4 regions of the Streptomyces sp. NPDC101219 genome follow, and region 1 is predicted to be linked to each of the others. Evidence: riboswitches for the same ligand, from Rfam matches in the RefSeq annotation. Region 1 holds a riboswitch; each other region holds the start of a gene.

Evidence for each region. A riboswitch is a leader RNA that binds a small molecule or an ion and turns the genes downstream of it on or off. The one in region 1 is predicted to bind cyclic di-AMP.
Region 2: another riboswitch for cyclic di-AMP. It lies ahead of ACIRPP_RS10960 (peptidoglycan DD-metalloendopeptidase family protein); the one in region 1 lies ahead of ACIRPP_RS30685 (M23 family metallopeptidase).
Region 3: another riboswitch for cyclic di-AMP. It lies ahead of ACIRPP_RS05430 (transglycosylase SLT domain-containing protein); the one in region 1 lies ahead of ACIRPP_RS30685 (M23 family metallopeptidase).
Region 4: another riboswitch for cyclic di-AMP. It lies ahead of ACIRPP_RS19080 (M23 family metallopeptidase); the one in region 1 lies ahead of ACIRPP_RS30685 (M23 family metallopeptidase).

The regions. Positions count from the first base shown of each region.
Region 1 covers NZ_JBIWOK010000024.1:4,671-8,872, forward strand. The annotation lists gene ACIRPP_RS30675 (M16 family metallopeptidase) at 1-94, shown strand, start outside; gene ACIRPP_RS30680 (M16 family metallopeptidase) at 91-1,479, shown strand; cyclic di-AMP (ydaO/yuaA leader) riboswitch at 1,681-1,842, shown strand; gene ACIRPP_RS30685 (M23 family metallopeptidase) at 1,855-2,628, shown strand; gene ACIRPP_RS30690 (GntR family transcriptional regulator) at 2,832-3,527, shown strand; gene ACIRPP_RS30695 (HPr family phosphocarrier protein) at 3,685-3,966, opposite strand; gene ACIRPP_RS30700 (GNAT family N-acetyltransferase) at 4,144-4,202, shown strand, end outside.
Region 2 covers NZ_JBIWOK010000004.1:509,692-513,893, reverse strand. The annotation lists gene ACIRPP_RS10980 (aspartate aminotransferase family protein) at 1-43, shown strand, start outside; gene ACIRPP_RS10975 (helix-turn-helix domain-containing protein) at 143-766, shown strand; gene ACIRPP_RS10970 (DUF6126 family protein) at 763-885, shown strand; gene ACIRPP_RS10965 (tyrosine-protein phosphatase) at 928-1,725, opposite strand; cyclic di-AMP (ydaO/yuaA leader) riboswitch at 2,128-2,294, shown strand; gene ACIRPP_RS10960 (peptidoglycan DD-metalloendopeptidase family protein) at 2,299-3,243, shown strand; gene ACIRPP_RS10955 (SGNH/GDSL hydrolase family protein) at 3,445-4,202, shown strand, end outside.
Region 3 covers NZ_JBIWOK010000002.1:468,728-472,929, reverse strand. The annotation lists gene ACIRPP_RS05440 (GNAT family N-acetyltransferase) at 1-1,022, opposite strand, end outside; gene ACIRPP_RS05435 (HAD family hydrolase) at 1,282-2,181, shown strand; gene ACIRPP_RS05430 (transglycosylase SLT domain-containing protein) at 2,175-2,666, opposite strand; cyclic di-AMP (ydaO/yuaA leader) riboswitch at 2,672-2,834, opposite strand; gene ACIRPP_RS05425 (polyprenyl synthetase family protein) at 3,391-4,202, shown strand, end outside.
Region 4 covers NZ_JBIWOK010000008.1:396,110-400,311, reverse strand. The annotation lists gene ACIRPP_RS19085 (PrsW family intramembrane metalloprotease) at 1-857, shown strand, start outside; gene ACIRPP_RS19080 (M23 family metallopeptidase) at 923-1,948, opposite strand; cyclic di-AMP (ydaO/yuaA leader) riboswitch at 1,961-2,118, opposite strand; tRNA gene ACIRPP_RS19075 (tRNA-Met) at 2,520-2,593, opposite strand; gene ACIRPP_RS19070 (dihydrofolate reductase family protein) at 2,705-3,838, opposite strand; gene ACIRPP_RS19065 (response regulator transcription factor) at 3,965-4,202, opposite strand, start outside.

The DNA of each region.
Region 1 (4,202 bases):
GCTCGTCTACGAGCCCCTCGCCGCCGGGGACGAGGCACCCGCCCAGGCCGCCGCGGCCGCCGGCACCGACGAGAACGAGGAGGCGGCGAAGTGACCGAGCTCGCCACGATGGACTTCCACCCCCGGCCGCAGGCGGGTGACGCCAAGCCCTGGGCCTTCCCGGCCCCCGAGCGGGGCACGCTCGACAACGGCCTGACCGTCCTGCGCTGCCACCGCCCCGGCCAGCAGGTCGTCGCCGTCGAGGTGGTCCTCGACGCGCCCCTCGACGCGGAACCGGCCGGCCTCGACGGCGTCGCCACGATCATGGCGCGGGCCTTCTCCGAGGGCACCGACAAGCACTCCGCCGAGGAGTTCGCCGCCGAACTCGAGCGCTGCGGCGCCACCCTGGACGCCTTCGCCGACCACCCCGGCGTCCGCCTCACCCTGGAGGTGCCGGCCTCGCGGCTGGCCAAGGGCCTGGGCCTGCTCGCCGACGCCCTGAGGGCACCCGCCTTCGCCGACAGCGAGATCGAGCGTCTGGTCCGCAACCGCCTCGACGAGATCCCGCACGAGCTGGCCAACCCCTCCCGCCGGGCGGCCAAGGAGCTATCCAAGGAGCTGTTCCCCGCCGACGCGCGCATGTCGCGCCCCCGGCAGGGCACCGAGGAGACCGTCGCGAGCATCGACTCGGCGGCCGTGCGCGCCTTCTACGAGAAGCACGTGCGTCCCGCCACGGCCACCGTCGTGGTCGTCGGCGACCTGACCGGCGTCGACCTCCCGGCGCTGCTCGGGGACACGCTCGGCGCGTGGACCGGCTCGCCGGGACAGCCCCGGCCGGTGCCGCCCGTGATCGCCGACGACACCGGCCGGGTCGTGATCGTGGACCGTCCGGGAGCCGTCCAGACGCAGCTGCTCATCGGCCGCGTCGGCGCCGACCGGCACGACCGGGTGTGGCCCGCGCAGGTGCTCGGCACGTACTGCCTCGGCGGCACCCTCACCTCCCGCCTGGACCGCGTCCTGCGCGAGGAGAAGGGCTACACCTACGGCGTCCGCTCCTTCGGCCAGGTCCTCCGGTCCGCGCCGGACGGCACGGGCGCGGCCATGCTCGCCATCAGCGGCTCCGTGGACACCCCGAACACCGGGCCCGCGCTGCAGGACCTGTGGAACGTGCTGCGCACCCTCGCCGCCGACGGGCTGACCGACGACGAGCGGGACGTCGCCGTGCAGAACCTGGTGGGCGTCGCACCCCTGAAGTACGAGACGGCGGCGGCGGTCGCGAGCACCCTCGCCGACCAGGTGGAGCAGCACCTGCCCGACGACTACCAGGCCGAGTTGTACCGCCGGCTGGCCGCGACCGGCACCGTGGAGGCCACCGCGGCGGTGGTGAACGCCTTCCCGGTCGACCGGCTGGTGACCGTCCTGGTCGGTGACGCCGCGCAGATCAAGGCGCCCGTGGAGGCGCTCGGGATCGGCGAAGTGACCGTGGTGGCGGCCGAGTAGACCGCCGCGGCGGCACTCCCGCGTGGGGGCCCTGGTGACGAGAACGTCACCAGGGCCCTCTTATGCCCGAATTGAGGCGGAGGCTGCCTGTCTGCCCTGTGGCATGCGCTACAAAAACCGGGATCCGTTTGGGGATTGACCCGCCTCCCGCATAGCTTCGTGCGGGCTGTTCGTCAGGCAGTGCGCCGCGTCCGCGGCACCGGACAGTCATCGCCGAGTCCCCGTACGGCGCGAGCCAGGGGAGCCGGGGACCCACCGTCCCTGGGGTGAATCGGGCGCCCGCGCGTGTCGCGAGGGGGTCCGTAGGAGACCTTCCTGCTCCGAACCCGTCAGCTAACCCGGTAGGCGAGAGGGAAGGAAAGGACCAGCCTGTACATGGCGTTCACCCGCGCCACCGGCAAGCACCGCCGCCCCGGCCGCATCCACCGCGGCACCGCTCGTGCGGCGGGCGTCGCGGCCCTGACCGGCAGCGGCGTCGTCGGCTCCCTCGCGGCACCCGCGCTGGCCGCCGAACCCGCCGCGGCCCAGACCGGTATCACCCCCGTCATCACCCTCGGCGACACCGTCGCCGACCGGATCGACGCCCAGGCGGCCGCCCAGCACGAGGCCGCCCGTGAGGCCGCCGAGGCCGAGGCCCGCAAGGCGGCCGAGGAGGCCGCGCGCGAGAAGGCCGCCAAGGAGGCCAAGAAGGCCCGCGCCGAGAAGGAGCGCGCCGCCCGCGAGGCCGAGCGGGAGCGGCTCAACGCCTTCGTCTCGCCGATCCCGGGCTCCTACGTGTCCACCGGCTACAAGACCGGCGGCGCCGTCTGGTCCTCCGGCAGCCACACCGGTGTCGACTTCCACGCCGCGAACGGCACGCCCGTCCAGTCCGTCGGCGCCGGCACGGTCGTCGAGGCCGGCTGGGGCGGCGCCTACGGCAACCAGGTCGTCATCAAGATGCACGACGGCACGTACACCCAGTACGGCCACCTGTCGTCCGTCAATGTCTCGGCCGGCCAGCAGGTCGCCCCGGGCCAGCAGATCGGCCTCTCCGGCTCGACCGGCAACGTCACCGGCGCGCACCTGCACTTCGAGGCCCGCACGAGCGCCGACTACGGCTCGGACCTCGACCCGGTCGCCTACCTCCGCGCGCACGGCGTCTCCCTCTGACGGGTGCGCGGGCAGGCCCCGCGCCCACCCGGAACACCGCACGGCCCCGGCTCCCCGAGCCGGGGCTTTCGCGTTCCTCCGAATGTTGTCCAAAAAACAGGCATGAATGGTCCCTCGGCATCAATCAATCCGGTGAATTGCAATAGAGTCACGGAACGGACGCCTGACGACGGCGTTGCACGGGAAATAGCCGGAGGTCGCCCATGCGTGTTCCCGCACATTCACTGTGCGCCGCCGTCCGGGACGACATCGTCGCGGGAGTCCACGCGCGCGGAAGCCGGCTCACCGAGGAACTCCTGGCGCGCCGCTACGGCGTGTCCCGGGTCCCGGTGCGCGAGGCGCTGCGGACGCTGGAGGCGGAGGGGTTCGTGGTGACCCGGCGGCACGCGGGCGCGTGCGTCGCCGAGCCCACCGAGCGGGAGGCCGCGGACCTGCTGGAGATGCGTCTGCTGCTCGAACCCCTCGGTGCCGCCCGCGCGGCCCAGCGCCGTACCGACGCCCACCTCAAGGTGCTGCGCGGCCTCGTCCGCCTGGGCCAGGAGCGGGCCCGCCAGGGGAGCAGCGACGACCTGCGCTCCCTCGACGGCTGGTTCCACGAGACGCTGGCCCAGGCCGCGGCGAGCCACGCCCTGGCCTCGACCCTGACCGGGCTGCGCCACAAGATCGCCTGGATGTACGCCGTGGCGGAACCGGCCGACCCGGCCCCGACCTGGACGGAGCACGGCCTGATCGTGGACGCCGTGGCCCGCGGCGACGGGGAGCGGGCCCGGGCGGCCACCGCCCAGCACCTGGAACGGGCGCACGCCGCGCACCGGCTGCGTCCCGCCTCCGGCGCCGGACCCGCGGAGCGTGTGAGGACCTCGAAACATTCCGTCAACACACCGGGCGTACGGAATTAATACGGGCGCGGTATACAAAGAGGCGCGTAATTCGGGGGGTCCCTTTTCCTGCCCGGAAAAGGGAATGCGAAAGGCCCGCCCGGAGAACCGGGCGGGCCTTTGTGCCGATGCGGTGCGCGTCGGACGGGTGACGGTCACCGTGAAACGGGTCCGGGTGTCAGACCGTTTCGGGCAGTTCCTCGAGGCCCTCGGCGACCAGCTTGGCGAGCCGGTCCAGTGCGGCGTCCGCGCCCTCGGCGTCGGACGCGAGCACGATCTCCTCGCCGCCCTGGGCACCCAGGCCCAGGACGGCCAGCATGGAGGCCGCGTTGACGGGGTCGCCCCCGGCCTTGGCGATCGTCACCGGGACGCCTGCGGCCGTGGCGGCTCGGACGAAGATGGAGGCGGGGCGGGCGTGGAGACCCTCGGCCCAGCCGACGTTGACGCGGCGCTCAGCCATGTGATGCTGCCCTTCGCTGCTCAGGGTTGTCTAGACCAGTTTCCCATATGGTGAAGCATGCCGGCGCGGCACCTGCTCCCGCTCCGGGCACAGGGCCGGACCGCGGCCTCGGCCCTGCCCTGCGCACCCATAGCCTGCCTCGCGCCGTCGCCGGAAGCGAGCCGTACGCTGGGGCCCATGCAGACCTCCTCGGACCGGCACGAGTACCCCGCTCACTGGGAGGCCGACGTGGTGCT
Region 2 (4,202 bases), on a different contig from region 1:
CTTCGGCAGGACGCTGGTGAAGCAGGCGATCGCCAACCGCTGACCGGCCGGCCCGTGTCCTGCCGCCGGCAGCAGGACGCCTCCTTTTGCCTGTGAGGCAAAAAATTTGCCCGCCGGACAAATCAGGGGGCTAGATAGGGGCATGAGCTCCCCCGAGACAGAGCCGTCGGGCGCCCGGCCCGACGCACTGGGTCTGGTCGCGCCGCAGCTGCGGGCACTGCGGCGCAGGGCCTCCCTCACCCTGGAGGCCGCGGCCCGCGACGCGGGCCTGTCGCCCGCCCACCTCTCGCGTCTGGAGACCGGGCAGCGGCAGCCCTCGCTGCCCATGCTGCTGTCCCTCGCCCGCGTCTACGGTACGACGGTCGCCGAACTCCTCGGCGAGGCGGCCCCCGAGCGGGATGCGGTGGTGCGCGCCGCCGGGATGGAACCCACGACGGCCGGCGGCTGGACCTACTGGCAGGCGGGCGCGCCCGGGCGCGGCATGCAGGCCCTGCGGGTCCACGTCCCGCACGGTTCGCAGGGCGACATCGTGCGCGTCCACCCCGGCGAGGAGTGGCTGTACGTCCTGCGGGGCCGGCTGCTGCTCCGGCTCGGCGAGACGCTGCACCGGCTCGGCCCGGGCGACAGCGCCCACTTCGACTCGCTCACCCCGCACCGGATCGCCGCGCAGGACCCCGACGGAGTCGAGCTCCTGTTCGTGCATACCCTGCTGCAGAGCCCCTCGGCCGCGCTCTGCCTCGGCCCCGCCCACGGAGATGCCTCGTGAGAAACATGGAAGAGAAGTTCCCGCGCGCCCTGTGGGTGCGCCTGTTCGTCTACGTCGTGGCGGGTCACGTCGTGGCGGGCTTCATCTATCTGCTGTTCACGGTCGGCGCGAAGCAGTAGCGGGCCGGGTGCGGCCGTGCCCCCGGCCCGCTCGGCCGGGGGTCAGTCCAGCAGGCGCGTGCGCAGCCGTTCCCGGGTCCCGGGTGCGAGGGTGAGGCCCTGCTCCAGGTAGGCGTCGACGCCGCCCCACGTCTCCTCGATGGTCTCCAGCGCTGCCTGAAGGTACTCGGCGCGGGCGTCGAACAGCGGGTTCAGCAGCTCCATGACCTCGGGGGAGTAGGCCGAGTCGGAGCTTCCGTTGCGGTGCACCTTGTAGCGGCGGTGCCGCTCGTTGGACTTCAGGTAGTCCTCGAAGATCGCGTCGCGCTCCACGCCCACCGCCAGCAGCGTCACCGCCACCGACAGGCCCGCGCGGTCCTTGCCGGCCGCGCAGTGCATCAGCGCGGGCACGCTCTCCTCGGCGAGCGCGTGCAGCACCCGGGAGTGCTCGGCGGTGCGGCCCCGGATGGTCGCCCGGTAGGAGGCGATCATCCGGTCCGCGGCCTTGCCGTCGGCGAGGATCGTGCGCAGCTGCTCCAGGTCGCCGTCGCGGACCATCCGCCAGAACTCCGCCCCGTCGGCCGGGTCGCTCAGCGGCAGGTTCACGTTGCGCACGCCGGGCAGGGCGACGTCCGGGCCCTCCAGCTTCTGGTCGGCCGCGTTGCGGAAGTCGAAGACGGTGTGCAGTCCCAGGGACGACAGGAAGGCGGCGTCCTCGGCGGTCGCGTGGGCGAGGTGGCCGCTGCGGAACAGCACGCCGTGCCGCACGCGCCGGCCGTCCCGGGTCGGCAGCCCGCCCACGTCACGGAAATTGCGCACCCCGGCCAGCTCGGGTTCGGTCGACGGGATGTGCTGCGTCACGGGGGCTCCTCCCACTCGGCGTCGTCGACGCGGCTCGTCGACGGCACCCCGACGATACGACATCGCGAGCCGGGAAGAAGTCCCGATTCAGCGTTTAAGGCGTTCTGTCCGTTTCGGGGAATTCGCCATAACGTGCCCCGATAGAAAGGGAGATGGGAATGGGGTGCGTGAGCATCGTCATAGTGGTGACAACGGGTTGTCGCCATGTTCACGTAATTCCCCTGTCCCGCAAGCCTTTTCGGCATTTCACGGGACACGGAATCCACGCACGGTGACAGCAATTGTCCGAGTGGATCACGGAAAAGGGCGTTCAGGGGGAACCCCTCGCTTGTCCCTTTGCGTCTTGGTCGCTTACGTTCGCCACCGATCCGGACGGACGCCTAATCCTGCCGCCGCCCGGAGCCCGCACACTCACTGACCCGTGAACGGCAGGAGCGGGGGACCCACAGGTACGACTGCCTGTTACCGGTCTTCCGGAGAAACAGGCTCGGGGTTAAGCCGCGTCCTGCGCGGCCGGGCATCTCCAGCCCGAACCCGACAGCTCACCTCGCAGGCGCCGGAGAGGAATTCGTCATGCCCGCCAAGGGTAAGCACCGCCGTCCCAGGACCCTGCGTCTCGCCCGTTCCATCGCCGTCGCCGGTACCGGTGGCGCCGCTCTCGCCCTGCCGCTCCTCGGCGCCACCGGCGCCCACGCCGCCACCCCCCAGGCGGCTCCGGAGAAGGCCGTCCAGAGCGTGTCCGCCGGCGCCAAGGCCGACGGCAAGGACACCGCGAAGAACGGCGAGTCCCGCACCTACGTCGTGAAGTCCGGGGACTACCTGGCCAAGATCGCCGACACCGAGAACGTCGACGGCGGCTGGAAGCAGCTCTACGCCGACAACCGCGAGGCCGTCGGTGACGACCCGTCGCTCATCCACCCCGGCCTGAAGCTGTCCATCGACGGCAAGGCCGCGCCGAGCGCCCCGAAGAAGTCCTCCTCGGCCCCGTCCGCCCAGGACGCGCCGAAGAAGAAGACCGCGCCCGCCAAGCCCTCCGCAGGCAAGAGCGAGGCCCCGGTCAAGAAGACCGCCCCGCAGTCCACGGGCGCCAATCAGGCCGCCAGTGCCTCCGGTTACACCTCCCCGGTGCCCGGCGGCGGCGTCGGCACCGGCTACAAGGTGGCCGGCGGCATGTGGTCCAGCGGCTACCACACCGGTGTCGACTTCAGTGTCCCGACCGGGACCTCGCTGAAGGCCGTCGGCTCCGGCACCGTGGTCTCCGCCGGCTGGGCGGGCGCGTACGGCAACGAGGTCGTCATCAAGCTCAACGACGGCCACTACGCCCAGTACGCCCACCTGTCCTCGCTGTCCGTCTCGGCCGGCCAGGCCGTGAGCGCCGGCCAGCAGGTCGGCCTGTCCGGTTCGACCGGCAACTCGACCGGTCCGCACCTGCACTTCGAGATCCGCACCTCGCCGAACTACGGCGCGGACGTGGACCCCGTCTCCTACCTCCGCTCGAAGGGCGTCTCCATCGGCTGACCCCCGCGCCGACCTGCCTGACACGCCGCCGAAGGCCGGACCCCGATCCCGGGTCCGGCCTTCGGTGATGCGCCGCAACGGGAATCGACAGGCGGAGTGGTTTATCTCACCGCCCGTCAACCCTTTCCTACGGTCGCGTAGGTCACATCCGAAACGCCATCATGGGTGACCGTGGCAGACGATTCGAGGAAAGACAGCAGAGTGGAATTCGGGTCGTACGTGGCGGTGGGGGACAGCTTCACCGAGGGAGTCGGCGATCCCGGCCCCGACGGCGCGTTCGTCGGCTGGGCCGACCGGTTCGCCGTGCTCCTCGCCGACCGCCGGCCCGAAGGCGCCTTCCAGTACACCAACCTCGCGGTGCGCGGAAAGCTGCTCGACCAGATCGTGGCGGACCAGATCCCGCGGGCGGTGGAGCTCGCCCCGGACCTGGTGTCCATCTGCGCGGGCGGCAACGACATCATCCGGCCGGGCACCGACCCGGACGAGGTGGCCGACCGGTTCGAGCGGGCCGTCGCGGCACTCGCCGCCGCGTCCGGCACCGTGCTGATCGCCACCGGCTTCGACACCCGGGGCGTGCCCGTGCTCCGCCGGCTGCGCGGCAAGGTCGCCACGTACAACGGACATGTGCGGGCCATCGCCGACCGGTACGGCTGCCCGGTGCTCGACCTGTGGTCGCTGCGCAGCGTCCAGGATCGCAGGGCGTGGGACGCCGACCGGCTGCACCTCTCGCCCGAGGGCCACACCCGCGTGGCGCTCCGGGCGGGCCAGGCCCTCGGCCTGGAGGTCCCGGCCGACCCCGAGCAGCCCTGGCCCCCGCTCCCGGCCCGGGGCACGTTCGACGTCCGGCGGGACGACGTCCAGTGGGCCCGCGAGTACCTCGTGCCGTGGATCGGCCGACGCCTGCGCGGGGAGTCCTCCGGCGACCACGTCACGGCGAAGGGGGCGCTGTCCCCGCACGC
Region 3 (4,202 bases), on a different contig from region 1:
GCCAGCGACGCCAGCCGCGGGCGGGCGCGGACGAAGCCGTACGCGCGGCGTACGGGCTCACGGCTCAGCCAGTGCAGCGCGGCGCCCGTGCCCGGACGGGTCACCGCCCCCTCGTAGACGGCGAGTTCGCCCGTCTTCAGCGAGTCCTTGTACTCCGCCGGGCCGCGCCCCATGTCGAGCAGGCCCACCCCCTCGGCAGCGGCGGCCTCGGCCATCCGCAGGTGCAGCACCAGCCCCGGCGAGTACTTCGCGAACTCCGGGTCGTAGGCCGGGAACCAGCAGGCCAGCACGGTGGCCGAGCGCAGGCCGAAGTGCGCGGCGACGGGCCGGCCGCCGGCGTAGAGCACCGACAGGGTGCCCGTGCACTGGGCGGACCGGGTCTCCGCGAGCCGGGCCACCAGCCGGGCGATCCACTCCTGCGCGAACCGGTCGCGCCGGCCCGTCCTGCGGTACTGCGCCGACTTCCACTCCATGAGCGTGCGCAGCGCGGCCGGGTCGCGCTCGTCGAAGACGAACCGGACCGGGCCGGCCTGGCGGCCGAGCCGGCGCTCCTTGGCCAGCGTGGTCTTCAGGAACTTCGGCGACTGGGTGCGCAGCACGGACTCGTAGGTCTCGTACCCCTTCTCCACGTCGATGACGTAGGTGGCGTGCTCCTCGGCCGCGTACGGCACGAACAGCCCCTGGTCCGCCTCCAGGTTGTCGAAGGCGAAGCTGGACACCGAGCAGGCGCGCAGCAGTTCACGGGGGTCCACCGCCGACCCGGGAGGCAGGATCGCTCCCTGGCAGTCGGACACCCCCAGGCCGATCGCCCGGCCCTGCCCCCACGGTCCGTGCTCGTACGGCAGGAACCCGGCCGGGTCCGCGCCCTCGTACACCACCGCGACCCGGGCGCGCGGCCGTACCCGTCCCACGACCGTGGTGAATTCCGGTTCCATGAACGGATTGCGTGGTGTGTCCGCCGTGGCGCGCAGCTCGCGCCACCGTTCCCGTTCCCCCTCGCCGAGCTCCTCGGGCCTCAGCACACGCGTGCGTCCACTGCTCACCTGACCCCCCGATCAAGTCCCCCCTGGACCCTTGGAAGGTACCGCCGGGGAACCGTGCCCGGTAGGCCGCGTCGCCTCTTATTGCCAAATGGTGCACAAACCGTCAACCGGGTACGACCCGGCCGTGGCCGGGAGGAGCCGGGACGGGCGGGCCGTGGGGCCGGCGCCGGGCGGCGGCGGGGGCCGGGGCGGGCGGAGGCGGTGAAGGGGACGGGTGCGCTGTCCGTATTCTCTGATCATGGCCGCACCCACCGCATACTCGCTCATCGCCACCGATCTGGACGGGACGCTGCTGCGCGGCGACGACACCCTGTCCGACCGGACCCTCGCCGCGCTCGCACGGGCCGGGCGGGCCGGTGCCCGGCATCTGGTGGTGACGGGGCGCCCGGCCCCCCGCGTGCGCCCGCTGCTCGCGGACCTCGGCTGCACGGGGCTCGCGGTCTGCGGCCAGGGCGCGCAGGTGTACGACGCCGGGACGGAACGGCTGCTGTGGTCGGTCACCCTGGACCGGGAGCTCGCGGAGACCGCGCTCGGCAAGATCGAGGCGGAGACGGGCGAGGTGTACGCGGCGGTCGACCAGGACGGGGTCGACGGGCTCACGCTGATCGAGCCGGGCTACCGGATGCCGCACCCCACGCTGCCCGCCGTGCGGGTGGGGCGGCGGACCGATCTGTGGGAGCGGCCGATCAGCAAGGTGCTGCTGCGCCACCCGGTGCTGTCGGACGACGCGTTGGCGGCGGCGGCGCGTTCGGTGATCGGCTCGCTGGCCACAGTCACGATGTCGGGACCGGGCACGGTGGAGCTCCAGCCGTGCGGGATCACGAAGGCCACGGGGCTGGCGCTGGCCGCCGAGCGGCTGGGGGTCGGCCCGGCGGGCACGATCGCGTTCGGCGACATGCCCAACGACATCCCCATGTTCGACTGGGCGGCCCACGGGGTGGCGATGGCCAATGCCCACGACGAGCTGAAGGCGGTGGCCGACGAGGTCACCACGACGAACGAGGACGACGGCGTGGCCGTCGTCCTCGAGCGACTGTTCGGCAGGGGGCCGGTGCCGCACGTGCCCCAACACGTGCCGCACCCGTCCGCCCCGGGTGATGCGTCCCTGCCCGCCGCAGGGAGGGTGGTGGCTCAGTAGGCCCCGAAGACGTTGTCGATCGAGCCGTAGCGGTCGGCCGCGTAGTTGCAGGCTGCCGTGATGTTGGCGACCGGGTCGTACGGGTCGTAGACGGTGCCGGGCACGTGGTAGGCGGCGAAGGTCGGGTCGATGACCTGGAGCAGGCCCTTGGACGGGGTGCCCTTGGCGGCGTTGGAGTCCCACAGGTTGATGGCCTGCGGGTTGCCCGAGGACTCGCGGATGATGTTGCGGTGGATGCCCTCGTAGGAGCCGGGGATGCCGTGCTGGGCCATGACGGACAGCGACTCGCGGATCCAGCCGTCGAGGTTGTTCGGGTACACCGTCGCCGCGGTGGCGGCGGCCGGGGCGGCGGCCGGGGTGGCCGCTGCGGCGTTGGAGGCGCCGAACAGCGGCAGGGCGGCCACGGCGACGCCGGTGCCGGCGACGGCGAGGGTGCGGGCGAGACGTCGGCTGCCGAAGCGGCGGAGCTGACCGGATGCAGGCATGTCTGTGTTCCTCTCCTACGCCTGCGAGGTGAGCTGTCGGGTTCGGACGGGAGAGTGTCCGGCCGTGCCCCTGCGGGCACGGCTTCACCCCGAGCCGTTCCGGCGCGTGACCGGCCCGGCGACTTACCTGGGTCCCCCGCTCCTGCCGTGCGTGAGTGAGTTCGTCGTTGGGTGGTGCGGGCGGCGGCAGGATTCGGCGTCCGCCCGGCGGCCCGGAACGTATGCGAGAGCACACGCCGGGAACAAGTGCGAGGGTCACGGTAAACGCTGTTTGATCTTGACATGGGCGGTTTGCGCCACTTGATCCTTTACGGTCGCCACGGCTCAACTCGCTGCGGGGCAACGGGGAACCGGCGGTGTACGGATGTCGTCGATGTGTCGGGCGGCGCGTGACCGACCTCACGGGTCGCCGGGTCGGAGCGCATTTCACACTAAGAGGAATTCGCTTGGTAATTGCGGCAAATCGGGCGTCGGGGCGGGCAGGATGGTGAGCATGCCGAGGTGTGGTCCGGAATGCGGAGCGATCCGCCCCGGAAAGTCAGAGAATGTCCACTGCTATGAACCGATCAAAAACGGGCCGGTCCTGATCGCCTCCTGCCCGGCCTGTACCCCCGGGCCCTGGCGGTGATCGAAACATGACCGGATACGCTGACTTGAGTGATGGCAGCGACCTATCGACAAACCGTGTAAACGCCAGTGGACACCAGCAGACAGGAGACCCCTCGTGACCGTCGTCGGGCCGTTCGGGCTGAGCGTGCGGGACCAGGCTCTGGAAGCCGATGTCCAGGCCGGGATGACGGCTGTCGAGGAGGGGCTGCTCGAGGCCACCAAGAGTGAGGTCCCCTTCATCACGGAGGCCGCCCAGCACCTGGTGCGGGCCGGCGGCAAGCGGTTCCGGCCGCTGCTGGTGATGCTCTCCGCCCAGTTCGGCGACCCCTACGCGCCGGGCGTCGTGCCGTCGGCCGTGGTCGTGGAGCTGACCCACCTGGCCACGCTGTACCACGACGACGTGATGGACGACGCCGCGGTGCGCCGCGGGGTCGCCAGCGCCAACACCCGCTGGGGCAACTCCGTCGCCGTCCTCACCGGCGACTTCCTCTTCGCGCGGGCTTCGCAGATCCTCGCCGACCTCGGCCCCGAGGCCGTCCGCGTGCAGGCGGTGGCGTTCGAGCGGCTGGTCACCGGCCAGATCCTGGAGACCGCGGGCCCGCAGGACGGACGGGACCCCGTGGAGCACTACCTGGACGTGCTCGGCGGCAAGACCGGCTCCCTGGTCGCGGTGTCCTGCCGGTTCGGCGCCATGATGTCCGGCGCCGACGAGACGGTCGTGGACGTGCTCACCCAGTACGGCGAGCGGCTCGGCGTCGCCTTCCAGCTCGCCGACGACGTCCTCGACATCGCCTCCGACTCCCACGAGTCGGGCAAGACCCCGGGCACCGACCTGCGCGAGGGCATCGCCACCCTGCCGGTGCTGCGGCTGCGCGAGCGGGCCGAGCGGCTCGGCCTGGCCGACGACCTCGCCCTGTGCGAGCTGCT
Region 4 (4,202 bases), on a different contig from region 1:
TGGCGTCCCTCACCGCGGCCACCTTCTTCGTCCGCGCCGTGATGTCGCCGTTCGCGCACCCCCTGTTCACCGTGCTCACCGGCATCGGCTTCGGCCTCGCCGCCCTGTCCGGCGAGGGCCGCCGGGTGCGGCGCGTGCTGCTCCCGCTGACCGGGCTGGCGCTGGCGATGGGCCTGCACGCGCTGTGGAACGGCTCCTCGAACCTCGGCGAGTACGGCTTCTTCGCGGTCTACGCGGTGTTCATGGTGCCGCTGTTCGGGGTGCTGACGTGGCTGGTGGTGTGGACCCGGCAGCGGGAACTGCGCACCGTGCGCACGGAGCTGCCGGCCTATGTGGCCGCCGGGTGGCTGACCCCGGTGGAGCCGTTCGTGCTCGGCTCGATGCGGGCCCGGCGCCTCGCCCGGCAGTACGCCCGGCGGCACGGCGGCCGGGCCGCGGCCCGGGAGGTGGCGCGGTACGAGGCGTTCGCGACGTCCCTGGCCTTCCTGCGGCACCGGGGCGGCGCGGGGCGCGCACCGGCGGACTTCGTCGCCCGTGAGGGCGCCCTGCTCGGGGAGCTGTGGCGACGGCGGGGCAGGGCCCGCCCGGCACTGGAGCACGCGGCCCGGATCACCGCGCCGGTCTTCCGCGTGACAGGCCCGCCGCCCGGCCCCCACGGCCACGCTCCGGCCCACGGCTATGGCTATGGCTATGGCTACGGCTACGGCTACGGAGGGGGCTACGGCTACGGAGGCGGGTACGGCTACGGAGGCGGCTACGGCTACGGCCACCCCTACGTACTGCCGACGCACCCCGCCGGGCCGCATCCCGCGTCCGCGCCCGGGTGGCCCGGCTCGAACGGCCCCGGAAACACCTGACCGGCAGCCCGGACGCCCTGGGGGCGCCGTCGGGACTGCCGGTGGAGGGTCCGGAACGGGGTCCGTTACGGGTTGAGGCCCTTGCTGCGCAGCCAGGTCAGGGGGTCGATGCCGGAGGCGGAGCCCGAGGTGTGGACCTCCAGGTGCAGGTGGGCGCCGGTGGAGTTGCCGGTGGAGCCCACCCGGCCGATGACCTCGCCGGTGGTGACCTTCTGGCCGACGCTGACGCTGATCGAGGACTGGTGGGCGTACCAGATCTCGGTGCCGTCGTCGAGGGTCAGCACCGTCTTGTAGCCGTAGGAGCCGTCCCAGCCGGCGGAGGTGATGGTGCCGGTGTGGACGGCCTTGATCAGCGTGCCGCTGGGGGCGGCGAAGTCGAGGCCGGTGTGCTGGCCGGAGGACCAGTAGGCGCCGGCCTGACCGAAGGTCGAGGTGAGCGTGTAGGAGGAGGTCGGCAGCGCGTACTGGGTGGCCAGCTTGGCGAGGCGCTCGGCCTCGGCCTTCTTCTTCGCCTCCTCCTCGGCCTTTCGCTTCGCTTCCGCGGCCTTGGCCTTGGCCTCCTTCTCGGCCTTGGCGGCGGCCTGAGCGGCCTCCTTCTCGGCGGCGGCGACGGCAGCGGCGGCGGCCTTGCTCTCGGCCTGGTCCTGCTGCTGCTCGACCTGCGCCATGATCCGGCTGCGCAGTGCCTCGCCGGCGTTGCCCTGCTCGGCTTCGGCGCCGGCGGTGCCGATGCTGCTGAGCGGGGTGGCGGAGCCCTCGGGCGTTTCCTCGTCGGAGATGAGGGAACCCACGTTGGGGAGGTCGGGCATGGAGATGGAGACCGGCGGCTTGCCGGTCTGGGCGCTGGCCATGCCGCCGGCGCCGACGGCGGCTATGACGCCGACACCCAGGACGGTGGAGCTGCGGGCGAGTCCTCCGCCGCGCTGCTTGCTGACGCGATGCCGGCCGCGCACCGGGCGGACGGACTCCGCGGTGGGGTTCCACTCCTCGAAGGGGCCCTCGTCGGCGCGGACGCCGCCGTAGACGAAGGTGTCGCCGTCGCGCTGGCTCGGCATGAGAGGGGCCTCGGGGGCAGGCCGGTTCGACGCCACGTGGGCGTACTCCTTTCCTTCCTTCTCCGCCTACCGGGTTAGCTGACGGGTTCGGAGCAGGAAGGTCTCCTACGCGCGTATACCGCCCGTGTCTCCACGGGGGCATCCACGCGATTCACCCCAAGTTGGTGGTTCCCCGGTTCCCTTGCGGGATTCGGCGCGTGCGCACGGAGCCGACTCGTGTGACGGCTGGGACGACCGCGCTGCGTTATCGAACGTTAATAGACGTGGGGGCCTGATTCCAAGCGGTTCCTCTTGATCGTTAACGAATCCCGTACGGACTTACCCGCCACGAGCAGGCGAAAACGGGCGAGTTGACTCCACCTCGAATGAGGCCCGTTTTCTGACGGAGCGTCAATTGTTATCCCTGCGGGACGGCGCGGACACGGTGGGTGACCACGGAGGGTGAGCGAAGGAAGGGGCGCGCGCCGGCGTGAGGCGGGGAGGAAGGGGGGAAGCCTGGGAGGAACTCTCCGGCACTCCGGCGCGCCGGACGGGACGGACGGGACGGACGGGACGGAACGCACCGAGGGCCGGAATCCTGTTTCGGATTCCGGCCCTCGGCCTTCAGTAGCGGGGACAGGATTTGAACCTGCGACCTCTGGGTTATGAGCCCAGCGAGCTACCGAGCTGCTCCACCCCGCGTCGTTGTGATTCCAGTGTACGGCATCCGGGGAGCGCTTCGCGCACGCTTTTCCCCGGGCCCCTTTTCAACGGTGCTGCTCGCGCGGCCGACGGGCGGAGTGGAGGCCGTGCTCACCCTCCCGTCAGATGGGCGTTCGGCGCCTTGGCGCGGTCCTCCAGCTCCGGCACGACGACCACGGTGGCGCCCGCGGCCGTCAGCAGCCCGCTGCCGTCGGCGTCCGTGACGAAGGTGTCGGGCTCCCGCCACGCCGTGACCACTCGCCGCACCCCCGCGTCCAGCAGGAGCCGGGAGCAGGAGGCGGGCCGGGACGCGCGGCGGGCGCAGGGCTCCAGGCTGGAGTACACCGTGGCGGTGGCGAGCCGGGGGTCCGTGGGGTCGGTCCCGGCGAGCGCGACCTCCTCCGCGTGCGCCACCGGGTCGCCGCCCTCCCGGGAGTGACCGCGCGCCAGTTCCGTGCCGTCGGCCGCGACCACCACCGCGCCCACGCTGAACGCCGTCCGCGAGGGCGTGCACCGGGACGCCAGGTCGCAGGCGAGGGCGAGCCAGTGGCGGTCGGCGGCGGTGACCGTCGCGCCGGTCCCGGGCGCGGTGGGCTCGTAGCGCATCAGGACGACGTCGCCGATCTGCCGGGTCTCCAGCAGCCGCAGCCGGCCGGCCTGGTAGGAACCGGGGCCGAACAGGCGGGGCGCGTCGGGGTCGCCCACGAACAACGGCGCCACGACCAGCTGGAGTTCGTCGGCGAGGCCCTGGGTGACGAGCTGGGTGTGGATCAGGCCGCCGCCCTCCACCATGAGCCGGCGCACCCCGCGGACGTCGTGCAGGTGCTCCAGCAGGCGCCGCCAGTCCAGCTCCGCGCCGAGCGGGACGATGTCGGTGGCCGGTCCGAGGGCGCGGGCGCGCTCGGCGCCCCGGTCCGTCGTGTACAGGAGCTTGTCGCCGCCCGTGTGCCAGAAGCGGGCGGCCGGGTCCAGGTCGCCGGAGCCACTGACGGTGACCTTCAGCGGGTACTCCGGCCTGCCCTCGGCGACCCGGGCGGCGCGCCGCTCGGGCGAGTTGACCAGCAGCCGTGGGTTGTCGGCGCGCAGGGTGCCGGCTCCGACGAGCACCGCGTCCACCGAGGCCCGTACCTCGTCGACCCGGTCGAAGTCGGCCGGGCTGGACAGCAGCAGCCGTTCGGGGCCGGTGTCGTCCAGGTAGCCGTCGAGGGAGACGGCGGCGGACAGCAGGACGTACGGGTGGGGCATCGGCGTACTCCAGGACGGGGGCGGGTCGGCCGGGGCCGGGACGGTGCGGCTCGGGGCCAGTCTGGCAACCGCGCGGACGGCACCGGCCACCGGTCACCGTCCGCCCGACGGCGTCCCGGGCCGGCGTCAGGGCTCGATCAGTCCGACCCGGATCGCGTACCGGGTGAGTTCCAGGCGGTCTTTGAGGCCCAGTTTGGACAGCAGGTTCGCCCGGTGCCGCTCCACGGTCTTGGGGCTGATCGTGAGCAGGTCGGCGATCTGCTGGGAGGTGTGTCCCTCGGCGACCAGCTTCAGGATCTCCTCCTCCCGGTCCGTGATCGCTTTGGCCGGCACGTGCCCGCTGTCCCGGGTGAGGTCCAGGTAG